Regions from separate parts of the Marinobacter sp. G11 genome, predicted to be linked through region 2. Evidence: riboswitches for the same ligand, from Rfam matches in the RefSeq annotation. Region 2 holds a riboswitch; the other holds the start of a gene.
What was found. Region 2 has a riboswitch for cobalamin ahead of LWH94_RS12215 (TonB-dependent receptor domain-containing protein). Riboswitches for the same ligand answer to the same signal wherever they lie in the genome.
Positions count from the first base shown of each region.

Region 1: linked by a shared signal. The riboswitch ahead of LWH94_RS09340 (ribonucleoside-diphosphate reductase subunit alpha) and the one ahead of LWH94_RS12215 (TonB-dependent receptor domain-containing protein) in region 2 are both predicted to bind cobalamin.

Region 1 covers NZ_JAJSPB010000011.1:97,025-106,915, reverse strand. Annotated here, with positions in the region: gene LWH94_RS09345 (ribonucleotide-diphosphate reductase subunit beta) at 1-923, opposite strand, end outside; gene LWH94_RS09340 (ribonucleoside-diphosphate reductase subunit alpha) at 992-3,751, opposite strand; cobalamin riboswitch at 4,058-4,277, opposite strand; gene nhaB (sodium/proton antiporter NhaB) at 4,366-5,871, opposite strand; gene glmS (glutamine--fructose-6-phosphate transaminase (isomerizing)) at 6,089-7,921, opposite strand; gene glmU (bifunctional UDP-N-acetylglucosamine diphosphorylase/glucosamine-1-phosphate N-acetyltransferase GlmU) at 7,951-9,315, opposite strand; gene LWH94_RS09320 (F0F1 ATP synthase subunit epsilon) at 9,465-9,887, opposite strand.
Region 2 covers NZ_JAJSPB010000018.1:12,641-22,531, reverse strand. Annotated here, with positions in the region: gene cobU (bifunctional adenosylcobinamide kinase/adenosylcobinamide-phosphate guanylyltransferase) at 1-219, shown strand, start outside; gene LWH94_RS12235 (histidine phosphatase family protein) at 203-802, opposite strand; gene cobT (nicotinate-nucleotide--dimethylbenzimidazole phosphoribosyltransferase) at 807-1,859, opposite strand; gene cbiB (adenosylcobinamide-phosphate synthase CbiB) at 1,991-2,926, shown strand; gene cobD (threonine-phosphate decarboxylase CobD) at 2,923-3,969, shown strand; cobalamin riboswitch at 4,028-4,220, shown strand; gene LWH94_RS12215 (TonB-dependent receptor domain-containing protein) at 4,378-6,198, shown strand; gene LWH94_RS12210 (cobalamin-binding protein) at 6,227-7,114, shown strand; gene LWH94_RS12205 (FecCD family ABC transporter permease) at 7,151-8,110, shown strand; gene LWH94_RS12200 (ABC transporter ATP-binding protein) at 8,110-8,883, shown strand; gene LWH94_RS12195 (cobyrinate a,c-diamide synthase) at 8,906-9,891, shown strand, end outside.

The DNA.
Region 1 (9,891 bases), on a different contig from region 2:
ACGGTGCGCGCCCTCCGGTTGGCCACAAACCGGAACTGCTCGGTGTGGTATTCCGCCGAGTAACCCATAATCGGGTCGCGCAGAATGTAGTTGGCGTAAGCCATCTCAGCCGCTTCGGATTCGTCCCACATATCGCGCACGGCTTTGGGGTCGAAACTGATGTTTTCCTCCTCCAGGATCTGGTTCACCACTTTCAGGCCGAAGGAGAAGTGCATGGCTTCGTCCCGCAGGATGTACTGCAGCTGTTCACCGGTACCGCGCATCAGGCCCCGGCGCTGAAGGGCGAAGATGGGGCTGAAGCCGTTATAGAACCAGCAGCCTTCAAACACCGCTGCGAAGAACAGGTAAGACATGATGAATTCCTGCAGGTCGTCCGGGTTGCGCAGGTTCATGTCGGAGCGCATGGCAGCGTCCAGCCGGCGGTTGGCCAGCTGGATTTTGCCGTTGATCTCCGGCACCACGCGGTAGCGGTTGTAGATCTCGCTCTGGTCCAGGTTGAGGGTTTCGATGCAGTGCTGGTAGGTCCAGGTGTGCAGGGCTTCTTCGTAAACCTGTCGGGCCTGGTAGATCTGCAGTTCCGGTGCGCTCATTTTCTCCATCACCGCCAGGCCGATGTTGCGCATGGCGAGGATGTCGGAGGTGGTGAGGTAGGCCAGTACGTTTTCGTACACGTGCTTTTCTGCCGGGGTCAGGCGGTGGTGGTAGTCGTGAACGTCCTGGGCCATGTTGACGTCCAGCGGGGTCCAGTGGTTTTTGTTGGCATTCATGAAGTATTCCCAGGCCCAGGGGTACTTGAAGGGTGCCAACTGGTTGATGTCGGTTTCGCCGTTGATGACGCGTTTGTCGTCTACGTTCACCGGCGCCGGGCCTTCGGGGTTTGCGGCTTGCGGTGCGGGTTTTGATTCGTCGTCCCAGTTCAGCATGGGGGCATCCTCTTAAAGATTGTGTTGGCCACGGAAACCATATATGGATTCCGTGGCTAAAAAGTCTGTTACTGACAGGCCTCGCAGTCCGGGTCATCGATGCTGCAAACCTGCGGCTGTGGCGCAGACACCGGGGCGGTTTTTTCGGCGCCGGTGGCGCCCAGGGAGCGCAGGTAGTAGGTGGTTTTCAGGCCGCGTTCCCAGGCCAGCTGGTACAGGGCATCGAGCTTTTTGCCGCTGGGTTCGGCCATGTACAGGTTCAGGCTCTGGGCCTGGTCCAGCCATTTCTGGCGGCGGGCGGCGGCTTCTACCAGCCAGCGGGCGTCGATTTCGAAGGCGGTGGCGTAGCGGGCTTTGAGTTCCGCCGGTATGCGGTCGATCTGCTGCACGCTGCCGTCGAAGTATTTCAGGTCGTTCACCATCACGTTGTCCCACAGGCCTTCCGCCTTGAGATCCCGCACCAGTGAAGGGTTCACCACGGTGAACTCGCCGGACAGGTTCGATTTCACAAACAGGTTCTGGTACGCCGGTTCAATGGACTGGGACACGCCGACAATGTTGGAGATGGTGGCCGTGGGCGCGATGGCCATGACGTTGCTGTTGCGCATGCCGTATTTGGCGATCAGCTCCCGCACCGGGGTCCAGTCAAGGCGGCTGTCGGTGTTCAGGGACAGGTCACCGTCTTTCCTCGCCTCTTTTAAAAGAGCGATGGAGTCGATGGGCAGGATGCCCTGCTGCCACAGGGAGCCTTCGTAGGTTTCGTAGGCACCGCGTTCGCCGGCCAGGGTGGCGGAGGCGCGAATGGCGAAGTAGCTGAGCTGCTCCATGGCCACGTCGGCAAACTCTACCGCTTCCGGGCTGGTGTAAGGCAGGCCCAGTTGATACAGAGCATCCTGGAAACCCATCAGGCCCAGGCCCACCGGGCGGTGTTTGAGGTTGGAGTTGCGGGCCTGGGGCACGGCGTAGAAGTTAATGTCGATAACGTTGTCGAGCATGCGCACGGCGGTGTTTACGGTGCGTTCCAGGCGTTGTACATCCAGCTCGCCGTCCTTGATGTGGGCCGCCAGGTTCACCGAACCCAGGTTGCACACGGCGATTTCGTCCGCGCTGGTGTTCAGGGTGATTTCGGTACACAGGTTGGAGCTGTGCACCACGCCCTGATGCTGCTGCGGGGAGCGCAGGTTGCAGGGGTCTTTGAAGGTGATCCAGGGATGGCCGGTTTCGAACAGCACAGTCAGCATTTTGCGCCACAGCTGCTTGGCCGGAATTTTCTTGAACAGCTTGATCTTGCCCTGCTCTGCCAGCGCTTCGTAGTGCTGGTAGCGTTCCCGGAATTCGTTACCGTAGAGATCGTGCAGATCCGGCGTATCGCTGGGGGAGAACAGGGTCCAGTCCCGGTCTTCACGCATGCGTTCGATCAGCAAATCCGGCACCCAGTTGGCGGTGTTCATGTCGTGGGTGCGGCGGCGTTCGTCGCCGGTGTTCTTGCGCAGTTCCAGGAACTCTTCGATGTCCAGGTGCCAGCTTTCCAGGTAGGCACAGACCGCGCCTTTGCGCTTACCGCCCTGATTCACCGCCACGGCGGTATCGTTCACCACTTTCAAAAACGGCACCACGCCCTGGCTCTGGCCGTTGGTGCCTTTGATGTGGGAACCCAGCGCCCGCACCGGGGTCCAGTCGTTGCCCAGGCCGCCGGCCCATTTGGACAGCAACGCGTTGTCTTTGATGGCGCCGTAAATGCCTTCCAGGTCGTCCTGCACGGTGGTCAGGTAGCAGGAAGACAACTGGGAGTGGCGGGTGCCGCTGTTGAACAATGTCGGCGTGCTGGCCATGTAATCGAAGCTGGACAGCAGGTTGTAGAACTCGATTGCGCGGGCGTTGGCGTCGTCTTCCCGCAGGGCCAGGCCCATGGCCACGCGCATGAAGAATACCTGGGGCAGTTCCAGGCGGGCGCCGTTCCAGTGCAGGAAGTAACGGTCGTACAGGGTTTGCAGGCCGAGGAATCCGAACTGGTGGTCGCGCTCGGGTTTCAGGGCTGCGCCGAGGCGTTCCAGGTCAAAGGCGGCCAGGGCTTCGTCCAGCAATTCGTAGCGGATACCGGTATGGATGAAGGCGCTCAGGGCCTGTGGATAACTCTCTGTCAGGGATTGGTTGCGGGGCAAGTCCAGCGCCTCGGCCGCTTCCAGCCTCAGCTGTTCCAGCAACAGGCGGGCAGTGACGGCACTGTAGTCCGGCTCCCGTTCAATCCGGCCCCGGGCAGTCATGATCAGGGCAGACAACACTTCGGTTTCGGCAATGCCGTCGTACAGGTTGCGCAGGGCTTCCTCCACCAGGGATTCGCCCTCAATGCCGTCCAGCCCGGTAGCGGCCTGCTCCACCTGCAGTTTCATCAAACCCAGGTCCAGCGGCGCCACGCTGCCGTCGGCTTTTTTCACGGTCAGGTGCGGGTGCGCTTCCATGGGTTCTTCAATGGCGCGCTTGCGGGCGTGTTCTTCCCGGTACAGCACGTAGGCCCGGGCCACTTTCTGTTCCTCCGCCCGCATCAGGGCCAGTTCTACCTGGTCCTGGATGTCTTCAATATGCACCTTGCCCCCGGCCTTCAGGCGCCGGCTGATGGCCTGCACCACTTGTTCGGTGACCCGGTGCACGGCGTCGTTGATACGGGCAGAACCGGCAGCCTGGTCGCCTTCTACCGCAAGGAAGGCCTTGGTAACGGCGACGGTGATCTTGGAAGGGTTAAAGCCAACGAGGGTGCCGTTGCGTTTGATGACCTGAAGGGATTCTGTAGCGGCAACCGCCGGGGGCTCGGGGGACAGGATGGCAGACATGGAACTTCTCCTTGTGTACGCGTGGTGGTGCAGCCTTTGCGTTTGGGAGAAGGGGGAGGTTTTTGCCACGGAATCCACGGAAGGACACGGAAAAATGAAAAGAAAGGGACTGTTTTGCCACGAAATCCACGAAAAAACACGAAAGGAAAAGATAAAAAGCTTTTTTCTTTTCGTAGTAAATCTTTGTTCGTGTTTTTTCGTGGATTTCGTGGCAAAAAAATCAGTAAGTCTTTTCTTTCCGTATTCTTCCGTGGATTTCGTAGCAAAAAAAACAAAACCCACCTGCTCGCCTTTATAAACGCGAAGGTGCAGTGTCTATCCCTGGCAGGTCTTCGGACTCAGGGGCGTAAACCGTGTGGTTCGGCCTTGCGTGGCGACTTCCCGGCGCTTGCCAGTGTCTTTATGCCACGCTCGTTCCCCAATACCGCTGCGCGTCAGTTCCGGACTCTCACCGGATTCCCGACTACCTGAGTGATCACGCTTTGATCACAATATATGGTAGTCAACCAAGGACTTGATCACTATATACAGACTAAGGAGCAGATACAAGAACGCCCGTGGAGCTCGGTGAAAGCGGCACGGGCGTCAGATGAGGCTGTTATCGGGGTCGAGAATCAGAAGGCGTGGGTCACCATGTACAGGCCTACGCCACCCATCACCACGGTGTACGGCAGGGCCATAATCACCATCTTGCCGTAGGACAACCGTACCAGCGGGGCGATGGCGGAGGTGAGCAGGAACAGGAACGCGGCCTGGCCGTTGGGGGTGGCCACGCTGGGCAGGTTGGTGCCGGTGTTTATGGCTACGGCCAGGGTCTGGAAGTGGTCAAAGCTGATGGCGCCGGCATCCAGGGCCTGTTTTACTTCGCTGATGTATACGGTGGCCACGAACACGTTGTCGCTGATCATGGACAGCAGGCCGTTGGCAATGAAGAACATGCCCGGTTGCTGGCCTTCCGGCAGGCTCAGTACGTATTCGATGATGGGCTTGAACAGGTGCTGTTCGTGGATCACCGCCACGATGGCAAAGAACACCACCAGCAGTGAGGTGAACGGCAGGGATTCCTGGAAGGCTTTGCCGATCTGGTGCTCGTCGATCACACCGGTGAAGGAAGTGACCAGGATGATCACCAGCAGGCCGATCAGCCCCACTTCCGCTACGTGGAACGCCAGGCCCAGCACCAGGATCACCGCGGCGGCTGCCTGTACCCACAGGGCGGCCTTATCGGACTTGGTGCGGCTGGCTCTTTCGTTATCGGCATATTCCTGCAACACCTGGCGTACCGGCTTGGGCAGGCGACCGCCGTAGCCGAACCAGCGCAGCTTCTCCAGCGCCCAGCAGGTAAACAGGCCGGCAATCAGTACCGGAATACTCACCGGTGCCATGTGCAGGAAGAAGCCCACGAAATCCCAGCCAACCACCTTGGCGATCAGCAGGTTCTGGGGTTCGCCAACCATGGTGGCCACGCCACCCAGCGCGGTACCAATGGCACCGTGCATCAACAGGCTGCGCAAGAATGCCCGGAAGTTTTCCAGGTCTTCCCGGTGCAGTTCCACCACTTCGGCATCGCTGTTGGCATTGTGGTCTTTCTGCTGATAGCCCTTACCAGACGCCACCTTGTGATACACCGAGTAAAAACCCACCGCCACACTGATGATGACCGCGGTTACCGTAAGGGCATCCAGAAACGCTGACAACACGGCTGCGGCACCACAGAACAGCAGCGAGAGCGCAGACTTGGAGCGTACCCCCACCAGTATCTGGGTGAAGGTCACCAGCAGCAGTTCCTGCATGAAGTAGATACCTGCCACCATGAACATCAGCAGCAGGATAACGGGGAAGTTGATCAGTACTTCGTGATACACCGCATCGGTGTTGGTGAGCCCGATCAGCAACGCCTCCACGGCCAGCAAACCACCCGGCAGCAGGGGATAACACTTCAGGGCCATGGCCAGGGTGAAGATGAATTCGCCGATCAGTAACCAGCCCGCCACCGTGGGCCCGAATACCGCCATCACAATCGGGTTGGCAACCAGGAACAGGATAATGACCTGTTTGTACCAGACTGGAGCCTTACCTAGGAAATTCTGGGTGAAACCGGAAAAGACGCTATCGGGCATTGCTGAAATTCTTCTTGAAGTAGTGGCCGGGGAAGTATGCAACAGGCAACTGTTACCTTCCTTGATATATATGCATAGGTTACCCAGCCGGGGGTTGATCAACGCTCCGTACTTAAACGTACGGCGGGGCCAAAAACTTGCTTCAGGTCATCTGAAAACAAAAAAGCCCCCGGATGCTGGTGAGCATAACGGAGGCTTTTGGCACGGGTGACCGTGCTTATTCCACCGTCACACTCTTGGCCAGGTTACGGGGCTGGTCTACGTCGGTGCCCTTGATAACAGCAACGTGGTAAGACAGCAACTGCAATGGCACGGTGTAGACAATCGGCGCGGTAATCTCGTGTACCGACGGAATCTGCATCACATGGATGCCCTCTTCCGCTTTCACCTGTGCGGCCTTGTCGGCAAATACAAACAGCTCGCCACCCCGGGCCCGGACTTCTTCCAGGTTGGACTTCAGCTTCTCAACCAGGTCGTTGTTCGGTGCCACGGTGACCACCGGCATCTCGCTGTCCACCAGCGCCAGCGGGCCGTGCTTGAGCTCACCGGCCGGATAGGCTTCGGCATGGATGTAGGAGATCTCTTTAAGCTTGAGCGCCCCTTCCATGGCCACCGGGAACTGGGAGCCACGGCCCAGGAACAGGCTGTGGTGCTTGTCCATAAAGGCCTTGGACATTTCTTCGATGTCTGCATCCAGTGCCAGCACATCGCTGACCTGCTTCGGCAGCTGGTGAATAGCAGCCACGATCTCAGCTTCCTTCTCTTCGCTCAGGCCGTTGTGACGGGCCAGGGCCAGGGTGAAGATCAGCAGTGCGGTAAGCTGGGTGGTGAACGCCTTGGTAGAGGCTACGCCGATCTCGGGGCCGGCCTGGGTCATGATCACCAGGTCGGATTCCCGCACCAGGGAGCTGCCCGGTACGTTGCAGATGGCCAGGGCCGCCCGGAAACCGGCTTTCTTGGCCTGGCGCAGGGCGGCCAGGGTATCGGCGGTTTCGCCGGACTGGGAGATGCACAGGAACAGGGTATCCGGCTGGATCACGTGCTTGCGGTAGCGGAATTCGGACGCAACTTCCACGGAGCAAGGGATGCCGGCCAGGTCTTCAATCCAGTAACGGGCCACCATGCCGGCGTGGTAGGAAGTACCACAGGCGATGATCTGCACATGGCGCACGTTTTCCAGCAGGTTGGCGGCGTCGGTGCCCAGGGCCTGTTCCAGCACACGGCTGTCGGTGATGCGGCCTTCCATGGTGGCCTTGATCACTTTCGGCTGCTCGTAGATTTCCTTGAGCATGTAGTGGCGGTATTCGCCCTTGTCGGCGGAATCGGCACCGTGCTCGAAACGGGTAATGGCGCGCTCTACGGCTATGCCTTCGCGGTCATGGATCTCGATGCTGCCTTTGCGGATGTCGGCAATATCGCCTTCTTCCAGGAACATGAAACGGTCGGTCACCGGCAGCAGGGCCAGCTGATCGGAAGCGATGAAGTTTTCACCGATTCCCACACCAATTACCAGCGGGCTGCCCTGACGGCAGACTACCATGTGATCCGGCTCATCAGCGTGGACAACGGCCAGGGCATAGGCACCGCGCAGGCGATCCAGGGCGGTTTTCACCGCCTGGTACAGGCCGCCACCGGCCCGGTAGTTTTTAGCGATCAGGTGCGCCACTACCTCGGTGTCGGTCTGGGACGTGAACTCGAAGCCCTCGGCTTTCAGTTCGTCCCGCAGTTCCTGGTAGTTTTCGATGATGCCGTTATGAACGATGGCCAGGCGGTCACCAGACATGTGGGGATGGGCGTTGAGCTTGGACGGCTCGCCATGGGTCGCCCAGCGGGTGTGGGCAATGCCCACGTGGCCTGCAACCGGGTTCGCGGCGATAGCGTCTGCCAGGGCAGCTACCTTGCCTACCTCCCGGGCCCGCTGTACCTGGTCGGCGCTGCTGATTACGGCCATACCGGCGGAGTCGTAACCCCGGTATTCAAGGCGGCGCAGGCCCTCCAGCAAAATACCCTGGACGTCCCGTTCAGATACCGCTCCTACAATCCCACACATGCTGTTGTCACCTGTTCGTTAATCGGTCTTTACGCTTTTTTCGGCCGTTCCCAGCCGGAGATGTTTCGCTGCTTGCCGCGGGCCACGGCCAGTTCGCCTTCACTGATGTCCCGGGTGATGGTCGAGCCGGCACCGATGGTCGCCTGGTCCGCAACAGACACCGGGGCCACCAGCGAGGTGTTGGAACCCACAAACACGCCATCGCCCAACACAGTCTTGTGCTTGTTCACGCCATCATAGTTACACGTGATGGTGCCTGCACCCACATTCACATTACGGCCCAGTGAGGCATCGCCCACATAGCTCAGGTGGTTGATTTTGCTGCCCTCACCCACCACGGCTTTCTTGGTTTCCACAAAGTTGCCAACCTTGGTGTTGGCAGCCAGTTCGGTGCCCGGGCGCAGGCGGGCAAACGGGCCAATCTGGGCGTTGGCACCCACCACGGCACCTTCGATGACGCTGTTGGCTTTTATCTCAGCGCCATCGGCAATGGTGGCATCCTTGATCACGCAGTTGGGCCCGATCACCACGTTGCTGCCGAGGCTTACCTTGCCTTCGAACACGGCGTTGACGTCAATCCACAGGTCGTTACCAATGGTCAGCTCGCCGCGAACATCAATGCGGGCCGGGTCGGCCAGGGTGGCACCTTCGGTCATCAGGCGCTCGGCCTGCTGGCGCTGATACCAGCGTTCCAGCTCGGCCAGCTGCAGGCGGTTATTCACACCCTGCACTTCAAACGGGTTCAGGGGCTGCGAAACCGTGACCGACAGGCCGTTATCCACAGCCATGGCAATGATGTCGGTCAGGTAGTATTCACCCTGGGCATTACTGTTAGATAACGTCGGCAACCAGCTTTTCAGGTGGCTGGCCGATACCGCCAGGATGCCGGTGTTTACTTCGTTGATATCCTGCTGCTCGGCGGTGGCATCTTTCTGCTCTACAATCGCCTGAACCTGCCCCTGGTCGTTACGGACAATCCGGCCATAACCGTGGGGGTTGTCCATATCCACGGTCAGCAGGGCCAGGTTGCGGTCGTCCAGGTCACTGACCATGGCCTCCAGGGTGTCTTTACGGGTCAGCGGAACATCGCCATAGAGTATCAGTACCCGGGCGTTATCCGGCAGGTCCGGCAGGGCCTGGGCCACGGCATGGCCGGTACCCAGTTGTTCGGTCTGGAGCACCCAGTTCACCGAGTCGTCATGCAGTGACGCCCGTACCTGGTCCGCGCCATGGCCGATCACTGTGTGAATTTTCTCCGCGCCCAGTTGCTTTGCGGTGTCGACCACATGGTGCAACATGGGCTTGCCGGCTACGGGGTGCAAGACCTTCGGCAGGGCGGATTTCATCCTTGAACCCTGACCGGCGGCCAGGATCACAACGTGTAGCGGGTTCATGGGGCGTACAGCTCCAAACTCTTTATCCGGTAGAAAATAAAAAACCGCGTCCCGGCGGAAACCCCTCTGTTTCCGGTAGGAAACACAGAGCCCTCCACCTGAGGATGCGGTTCACTGTCAGGCCAGTCCGGGCACTGACGCAAGCCTGCTTAACGCAGGTTCTTGCGCAGTTTCTGGATGGTACGCAGCTGAGCGGCGGCTTCTGCCAGCTCGGCGGCGGCCCGGGAGTACTCAAACTCGCCTGTCTTATTCGCCAGTGCCTTCTCGGCTTCCTTCTGGGCTTCCAGTGCTGCGGCTTCGTCTACATCTTTTGCACGAACTGCAGAATCAGCCATCAGGGTAACCAGGTTAGGCTGCACTTCCAGGTAGCCACCTGAAACGTACAGAATCTCCTCGGTGCCACCCTGCTTGATGATCCGCACTGCGCCCGGCTTGAGCGCAGACAGCAGCGGAGCATGGCCAAACTGGATACCAAGCTCACCCTCGGTACCGGTGGCGATCAGCATCTCCACCAGACCGGAGTAAATTTTTTCCTCGGCACTTACGACGTCACAATGTACGGTCATAGCCATTTCT
Region 2 (9,891 bases):
CAGCCCGAGCGGGCGGCCTTTCTGGAGGCGGTTGAGGCCTATCCCGGCCCTCTGGTGATTGTGACCAACGAAGTGGGGCTCGGAACCATCGGCATGGACCCGCTTACCCGCCGTTTTGCCGACGAGCTGGGCTGGCTCAATCAGGCCCTGGCCCAGCGTTGTGATGAGGTGGTGATGGCCGTGGCGGGTTTGCCAATTACCCTCAAGGCTGGTGGCTGATCAGGCTGCGGAACACACCGAATTCGGACTGGTCCACCTGTATCCGGCTGCGGCAGGCGTAAGGGACGGCGAAGCCGGTGAATGATTTCTCCAGCGGAATGCCCAACACATTGGCCAGCACCATGCGAATCACGCCTCCGTGGCAGACCACCAAGACCCGTTTGCCGGCTAGGGTTTGCTGCCACCGATCAAAACCATCGATGGTGCGCTGGTAGAAATCCGTCACAGCTTCACCGCCGGGGGGGAGGAAGTTGATGGGGTCCTGCCAGAAGTGGTTGAGGTGATCCCCATAACGCTCCTGGATCTGCTCTGCGGTCAACCCTTCCCACTCACCGAAGCCGATCTCCCGAAGATCTTCTTCGATGTGCAGTGGAATCCTGTGTTCCTCGGCTAGTTGCTGGGCGAAGCGTCGGCACCGTTGCATGGGTGAACTGACGATGGCGTCCCACCGATCACCCTCGGCGATGGCATCTATCATCTGTTGCCACCCGGTGTCGCTCAAAGGGTCGTCTTTACTGCCCCGGAACATCTGGCCACCTTCCGGTTCGCCGTGGCGTATCAGGTCGATTACTGTGGTGGTCATGGGGTTAGTCTCCCGCTTTGCCGCTGACACCGGCGTCGGTAAAGCTGGCCATCCGGTTATGCAGGGCGCAGGCGGCGCGCAGCAGGGGGACGGCAACGGCCGCGCCACTGCCTTCGCCCAGGCGCATACCAAGATCCAGCAGGGGCGAGGCATCGAGTGACTCCAGCACGGAATTGTGGCCGGGTTCGGCCGAGCGGTGTGCAAACAGAAGCCACTCGCGCACCCCTGGCTGTTGATGCACAGCCACCAGCGCGGCGACAGAGACGATAAAACCATCCACCAGCACCGGGATCCGGCGTGCGGCGCAGCCCATTATGGCGCCCGTCAGTGCGGCTATTTCAAAGCCTCCCAAAGAGACCAGTACCGTCAGCGGGTTCCGGTCGGGACCATGTCGGTGCAAGGCCTTCTCAACAACGCGGGCCTTGCGGGCAATGCCTTCGGAGTTCAGCCCCGTACCCGGGCCAACCAGAGCAGCGGGCTGCTGGCCCAGCAGGACGCAGGCCAGTGCTGCAGCACTGGTGGTGTTGCCAATGCCCATATCGCCGCCAATAAACAGGCGGCAGCCAGCGTTTGCAGCGCGCCTGGCGGCTTCGTCGCCACTGTATAACGCGGCGGAAACCTGGTGCGAGGACATGGCCGGTGATTCTGCCATGTTGGCCGTAGAGGGGGCGATAATCTGGTGTATGACGCCGGGCAATGCCGGTACCTCGCCAACCGTACCCAGGTTAACCACTTCCAGGCTGGCGCCAAGTTCTTCAGCCATCACGCTGATGGCAGCGCCGCCGCTGGCAAAGTTGGCGATCATCTGGGCGGTGACTGCCTGTGGAAATGCGGATACGCCTTCGGCGCACACGCCGTGATCTCCAGCGAAAATCACCATGCGGACCGGATCAACAGACGGCGTTTCACTGCCCGACAGGCTTGCGAGTGTAATGGCAACCTGTTCCAGCTTTCCCAGAGATCCGGGCGGTTTAGTAAGTACTTGCTGACGAGCCGAGGCAAGTTCTAAATGTGCACGGGATGGTGCGGGTGGTTGCTGAAGCCAGCTTTCGGGCAGAGGCATGGATTGTTCCTTGTGAACAGAAAGTGAGGATGGTCTATCTGTGGCTCCATGGTGTCAAGGTAAGGCTCGGGTCGGGTAGACTTGCCGGCATTCTTCGTGAGGGTATGGTCTTGGATGCGTTTTCGATGTCGGTAGCCGCATGCTGTATCGCGGTTTTGGTGGATATTTTGATTGGCGAGCCGCGCCGCTGGCACCCCTTGGTGGGCTTTGGCCGCGTGGTTGCCTGGGTTGAGCGGTGCTTTAATCGTCGACCGCAACAACCGGGCCGCAGTGGGATGATCGGTGGCATTGCCGCCGTGTTGTTGATGATGCCAGTGGTCGCTGTGGCAATGGCTTTACAGGAATTGTTGAGTGGCTGGGCGGCGTTGCTGGTGCAGGCGGTTGTGCTGTGGCTGGCCATTGCGCTGCGGGGTTTGGCTGAGCATGGCAGAGCGGTATCGGACGCCTTGCTGCAAGGGCATGGCGAGCAAGCCCGTGCCGCGGTGGGACGCATCGTGAGCCGTGATGCCGAGTCGCTTTCTGACAGTGGTGTGGCCGCGGCGGCCGCCGAATCTATGTTGGAGAACGGTGCGGATGCTGTTTTTGCCAGCTTGTTCTGGTTTTTGGTAGCGGGCTTGCCCGGTGTGGTTTTACACCGGCTGGTGAACACGCTGGATGCCATGTGGGGCTATCGTAACCAACGCTATCTTTATTTCGGGCGCTTTGCCGCTCGGCTGGATGACCTTATGAACTGGCTGCCGGCACGGCTGACCGCCCTGACCTACGCGTTGATGGGCAACACGCGGCTGGCGATGACGTGCTGGTTTCGTCAGGCCAAAACATGGGACAGCCCCAATGCCGGCCCGGTGATGGCGGCCGGGGCTGGCGCGCTGGGCGTTTCGCTGGGCGGCCCGGCTCCTTATGCCAGCGGCGTTAAACAGCGCCCTCGCTTGGGCAGCGGCCCAGAGGCAACCGCCCGGACAGTTGAAGGGGCTATCGGGCTGGTCCAACGGGGTGTGGGGCTGTGGTTGATTGTCCTGGCACTGTTTGCCTTTGGATTTTGGGCCGGAGGTGCCGCGTGATTCCGTTTCATTCACCGGAGCGCCCGGAGCACGGCGGCAGGCTGGAAGCCGCAGCCCGCAAATGGGGCATACCCCGAAGCCAGTGGCTGGACCTTTCTACCGGTTTAAACCCCGTTCCTTATCCGATTCCTGAAATTCCCATGGAGGTTTGGCAACGCTTGCCCGAGCCGGATGACGGTTTGGAAGAGATCATTCGGCGCTGGGCTGGTGCACCGGCCGATGCGGCTTGTCTGCCTGTGGCGGGTAGCCAGCAAGCCATCATGGCATTACCGGCCGTTCGCAAGCGCTTGCACGGGCTTGGCCGGGTGGCGGTGCCCATGCCGGGTTACCGGGAGCATGGCCATGCCTGGCAGCGGGCGGGTTTTGATGTGGTGGGTATTTCAGCGCAACAAGCGCTGGCGGATGATCTGAGCTGGCTGGATTCGGTGGATGTGGTGGTTTGGATCAATCCGAACAATCCGACCGGGCAGGTGTTATTGCCCGAGCGATTGTTGGCCTGGCGGGAACGGCTGCAGCGGCACGGTGGCTGGTTGGTTGTGGATGAGGCGTTTGTTGAGGGGCTTCCCGATCATAGGCTCGACCCATGGGCGGGCGCAGCCAATCTCGTCATCCTGAGGTCGTTAGGTAAGTTTTTCGGGTTGGCCGGAATTCGGGCCGGCGCTGTGCTGTTGGAAAGTGGGCTGGCAAAACAGTTTAACCACGAACTGGGGCCTTGGCCTGTAAGTGGCCCGACGCGATATCTAATGAAATGGGTGCTGGTAGATGAGGCATGGCAAGCAAACGCATTGATCAAGCAGAAAGAAGCCTCGAACAGATTGTCCGCTCTGCTTGAACAACACGGTCTGGGTGTCCCTAGTGGCACGTTGCTGTTTCAAACGGTACGACATCCTCGGGCAGCGGAAATCGCAGACCGACTCGCTCGGTGCGGAGTTCTGGTGCGGTGCTTCGATTCTCCCGAGGCTTTGCGTTTTGGTTTACCGGCCGAAGAGGCCAGTTGGCGGCGCTTGGCTGACGCTCTGTCGGGAATTTATATATGTCATTGACCACCCCCATCCCGGTTGGTAGTCTTGCCCGCGATTTCAGGTGCTCTGCATGTTCATTTCAGACTGGAGAAAGTCGGGTGAATACATAGAGTGAAACGGGAAACTGGTGAGAGGCCAGTACTGCCCCCGCAACGGTAATCAGGTTAATAGCAATCCGTTACGCCACTGTGTCCTAGGCATGGGAAGGTGATTGCTTCGGAGCACGGCCTCCACCTGAAAGTCCGGAGACCGGCCTGAAAGACGGAGTTTCTCAACTCCGTACACCAGACGTTGCGGAGGGCGACGGCGGTGGGTGATCCTGGCTCATCAGCACTACATGCCCTCCACCCCCGTCTGAACACCTTAATTGTCCTTCGCAGTAACCAAGACCGACCGCGCGGGTGCGTGCGGTGCACTGTGAGTGATGATATGAACCCTTCGAAGGCCATTCCGGCGTTAATTTTGTTGCCACTGGCGTTTCCTGTCACTGCGACTGACGGACAGACTGAAAACGCAACTCTTGAACCGATCGTTGTAACAGCGACCCTAGGTCCGCTGACCGCGGGCGAAAGTTTGTCCTCAGTAACCGTCATCGATGAAGAAGCTATCAGACAGCAAAATCCGTCTGACTTTTCTGAACTTCTGCGTGGTCAGCCGGGCATTAACGTGACGGGAAATGGATCGTTCGGGAAAACGACGAGTGTTTACACCCGTGGCACGGCAAATGATTCAACGTTGTTTTTAGTGGATGGCGTACGTTTACGTTCAGCGACCTCTGGTGGTCCATCTTGGCAGTACTTTCCTGCGGAACTCGTAGAGCGTGTCGAAATTGTTCGCGGTGCAAAGAGCTCGCTTTACGGCTCAGACGCGGTCGGTGGCGTGATACAGGCTTTTACGCTTGATCCGGAAGAGACACCTGCAGGTTGGGTAGAGCTTGGCGCGGGCAACTTCGACACCCAAAAAGGCAGTGCCGGTGTCGCCGCTAGCGCAGGCAACACACGCTTTAGTTTAAGTGGCCTGCATAAGGAAACGGATGGTACGGCGGTGATCACTGATGGTGAAGACCGAGGTTTCCGAAACACTGCAGGAGTCGGGCGGATTGTCCATGAGCTGGACTCTGGTGGCGAAGCCAGTCTGGTTGTGGTTCAGAGCGAAGGTAATACTGAGTACGAAGGCGGCAACATCGATTATATGCTCCGAACTATTGGATTTGGGCTAGAAACTCCGGTGAGTGACCACTGGCGTCAGTCGTTGCAGTTTTCTGAGTCTCGTGACGAAACCGATAATGTCACGCCTACCTTTAGCAGCACTTTTGACACACGATCGCGTGCAGCTCGCTGGGACAACACATTTACTTGGAATGTTCACGAGTTGGTTGTTGGCACTGAATTGATGAATGATGAAGTGGGCGGCACGACTGATTATGCCGAGACCAGCCGTTCTAATTTTGCACTTTATACACAGCTGCGCTTGAATTTCGGGCCGACAGATTTGATGTTGAGCTTGCGAGGGGATGATAACGAAGCATACGGGAAGAACGAAACCGGTAGTATTGCATTGGGGCATGCATTCGATCGTTCCCATCGTGTGCGGTTGAGCTACGGTACCGCATTCCGTGCCCCGACATTTAATGATTTGTACTTTCCAGGTGCTAACCCGGATCTTGAAGCTGAAGAGTCGGCGACGGTAGAAGTCGGTTTCAGTGGCCATTATCAGTATTGGTTCTGGGATACCGCAGTGTTCCAGCTCGATGTCGATAACTTGATTGCATGGCAACCCGCCCCAACACCGAGTGACCCGTTTAATTGGTCGCCAATGAACGTTAACGAAGCTCGGATTCGGGGGCTGGAGCTCAGCGCTGGCTTCGAGCGCGACGGATGGCGCGGTGATGCAGCCTTGACCTTGCTTGACCCTGAAAATCGTGAAACTGGCAATCGCCTTCAGCGCCGCAGTGACAAAACCTTACGACTCGACTTGAGCAAACAAGTGGGCAACTGGGACTTTGGCGGAACGGTGGTTGCGGAAGGTTATCGGTACGACGATGCCAGTAACGATGATCGGTTGTCCGGTTTTGCTACGCTGGACCTGCGGGCTGGCTGGCGCTTTGCAAAGGACTGGTCAACGCGTCTAACAGTGGCCAATGTTCTGGATAAAGAATACAGCACGGCTCGATACTCCAGCTCACAAGATCTGGATTATATCGCGGCAGGCCGCACAGCTATGCTGACTGTCCGCTATGACATTCGATAAATGATCTGACAAAGCCGGGGAGGCGCCAGTGATAAAGCTGAAAGGTTTGGCCGTGATGTTGGGCTGGATGCTGCTGGCACCTCCGGGGCTGGCCGCCCCTATTTGTGTAGTAGATGATCTAGAGGTTGAGGTTTGCCTGGATCAACCGGCCAAGCGCATTGCCACCTTGTCCCCGGGCGCCACGGAACTGGCGTTTGCCGCAGGAGCGGGCGACAAGGTGGTCGCTGTGGTGAATTACAGCGATTACCCTGAAGCCGCCCTCAAATTACCTTTGGTGGGTAATCACACCCGGATAGATCTGGAAGCGTTATTGGCGCTGAAGCCCGATTTGGTGATCACCTGGCGAACCGGTAATCCCCCGGCGCAAATGGAGATGCTGAGAGCACTCGGCTTGCCCATGTTTGCCATTGAACCACGTACCTTCGAGGGCGTTTCCAAAGTCATTGAACAGCTTTCGACACTGGCAGGCACGGAACAGGAAGGTTTCGCGGAAGCAGAACGTTTCCGAAAAGGGATCGCCGAGATTGCAGAGCAGTATCGGGACGCCGAGCCCGTGCCGGTTTTCTATCAAGTTTGGCAAACTCCGCTGATGACGATCAACGATGATCATCTGATCGGTAAAGTGGTTCAGCTTTGCGGTGGGGTGAATGTCTTTGGTGACATGCCGCGATTGGTGCCAAGAATCAGTGCCGAAGTGGTGCTGGAGGCCGATCCTCATGCAATTATTACAGGCAGTGTTGAGGGTATCGAAGATAACCAACTTGATCGCTGGAAGAGTTACACCGGAATGACTGCTGTGGCAAAAAATAACTTGTTCTTTGTCCCGGCATCACCCATCTCAAGGCCGACGCCCAGGCTTCTTGAGGCGAGTCGAGATATTTGCGAAAGACTGGATGTTGCCCGTGAACGCGAGTAAGACCTGCAAACACCCGTGTAAACAGGTGACAGTAAGATGACTCGCTCTTTGCTGGTACTCGGTGCGATTTCTCTGGCCGCGCTGATATTGGCCTTGGCTATCGGCAGTGTGAACATTGCGCCCTCAGAACTCTGGAAAGTCATCCAGGGTGAAGGCAGCGCATTGCATCGTACCTTGCTGCTGGACCTGCGTCTGCCGCGCACCCTTGCGGCTTTCGCGACCGGTGGCCTGTTAGCGGTGGCGGGTGCCTTGATGCAGGTGCTGCTACGCAACCCGCTGGCGGACCCGTACGTGCTGGGGTTGTCCGGTGGCGCCGCTGTGGGCGCGCTTTTGGCGATGCTGGCCGGAATGGGGACGTTGCTGATCTCGGGCTCTGCCTTTGCCGGCGCCATGCTGGCAATGGTGTTGGTGTTCGGTCTTGCCCACGGCACCGGCAGTTGGACCGCCTCGCGCCTGCTGCTGACCGGCGTTGTAGTGGCCGCTGGTTGGGGAGCTGTGATCACCCTCATGCTGGCGATCACGCCCTCTTATAAACTGCCAGGCATGCTGTACTGGCTAATGGGCGATGTTTCCTACGCGCGCACGCCTTGGCCCGCATTGGTGGTTCTGATATTCGCGATCGCGGTGATTTTACCGCTTGCTCGTAATCTGAACGTGCTGGCGCGTGGCCCGATGCAGGCCGCGGCACTCGGGGTGTCGGTACGGCCGCTGGAGTGGACCATTTACGTGCTCGCCAGCCTACTGACGGCAACGGCCGTGACCACGGCTGGAAGTATCGGGTTTGTAGGCCTGATTGTGCCGCATATGCTTCGCCTGGTATTAGGCAACGATCAGCGCATTATTTTGCCTGCCAGCGCCTTGGCTGGCGGTACTCTGCTTGTGCTTGCAGATACCCTCGCTCGCACGGTGATCGCGCCTGAGCAGCTTCCGGTGGGCGTTATTACTGCTTTACTGGGGGTGCCAACCTTCCTGTATCTACTGCACCGGAGCCGTTAATGAGCACGCTGCATACTCGCGATTTGATCATAAACGTGCCCGGCAGAGCAGACGGTTTTCCTCTTAATTTGAGTGTCGAGCCCGGTCAGACGTGGGGCGTGTTGGGCCCTAACGGGGCCGGCAAAACCACTCTGCTGCATACCCTCGCAGGCTTGTTACCTGCACGCAGTGGCCGAGTTGTATTGAACGACGCCCCGCTGATTGAGCTAAAGCGCCGCGATATCGCCCGGAAGCTGGGGTTAGTGTTTCAGGAGCGGCAAGACAGTTTTCCCGCAACGGTCATGGAAACCGCACTGATTGGGCGTCACCCGTGGTTGTCGCCTTGGGAAAGTGAACAAGCTGATGACCAGATCCGTGCGCAAAAGGCGTTGGCGGCGATGGATGTGGATTATTTGTCTGGGCGCTTGCTGAGCACCTTGTCGGGCGGTGAGCGTCAGCGGGTTGCGATAGCAACACTGATGACTCAGAACCCGGATATCTGGCTGCTTGACGAGCCCACCAACCACCTCGACCTACACCATCAGGTCAAAGTAATGAGCCTGCTGAGAGACCAGTCGGTTGCAGGAAAAGCAGTGTTCATGTGCTTGCATGATCTGAATCTGGCCGCACGGTGGTGTAGCCACGTGTTGCTGCTTTATCCCAATGGCGATGCCTGCTGGGGCCCCGCCGACAGTATGTTGAAACCATCCGCACTTGAGCAGTTGTATAACCAAAAGCTGGTGACGGTAGAGGCCGATGGCGCCCCGGTGTTTGTCCCCGTGAGCCCCAGTTAATAACGATGAAAGTGGTGAACTTATGAGCAAATCCGTACCGGCAGTCATGATTACTGGCCCCGCCTCTGGGCAGGGGAAATCCATGGTGACAGCGGCATTGGCCCGTCTGCACCGGAATGCCGGGCGTAAGGTGCGAGTGTTCAAGCACGGGCCGGATTATCTCGACCCAATGGTGCTGGAGGTCGCATCCGGCCACCCTGTCTATCAATTACACCCTTGGATGACCGGAGAAGATGAGTGCCGCTGGCGGCTGTTTGAGGCAGCACAAGATGCCGACCTTATTCTGATCGAAGGTGCGATGGGGTTGTTCGACGGCGATCCATCCAGTGCTGATCTGGCAAAGCTTATGGGTATTCCTGCATTGCCCGTGATCGACGCCGGTGGCATGGCCCAGACCTTTGGCGCTCTTGTGTTGGGGCTTGCTCGCTTTGACCCGGAGTTATCTGTTTATGATGTGATTGCGAACAAAATTGGTGGCCCACGCCATGGTGAAATGCTGAAAGAGCGACTGCCAGAAGGGATTCGCCTGTTGGGGGCTATCCCCAGAAACGATGCCATGAGCATACCCGAGCGACATTTGGGATTGATGCAGCCGGAAGAGCTGGCCAACCTCGACCAGAAGCTGGATGGCGCTGCCCAAGTGCTGAAAGAGGCGGGGCTCGATGCATTGCCGAAAACGGTTGAGATTCCCGCCGTTGAAAGGGCAACTAAACCGAAAATGCTACTGGCCGGTGTTCGTATCGGGATCGCTCGTGATGCCGCCTTCAGTTTTATCTATCGGGCCAACACCGAGCTGTTGCTCGCCATGGGTGCTGAACTGCACTATTTCTCGCCGCTGGAAGATTCGGAGCTGCCGCCCGCGGATGCGCTTTGGCTTCCAGGAGGTTACCCGGAGCTGCATGGGAATACGTTGGCAGAGAATACCGCGATGGCGAATGCCATTCGTGCTTTTCATAACGCGGGTAAGCCGATATTGGCGGAGTGTGGCGGCCTGATGGCCTGCGCGGA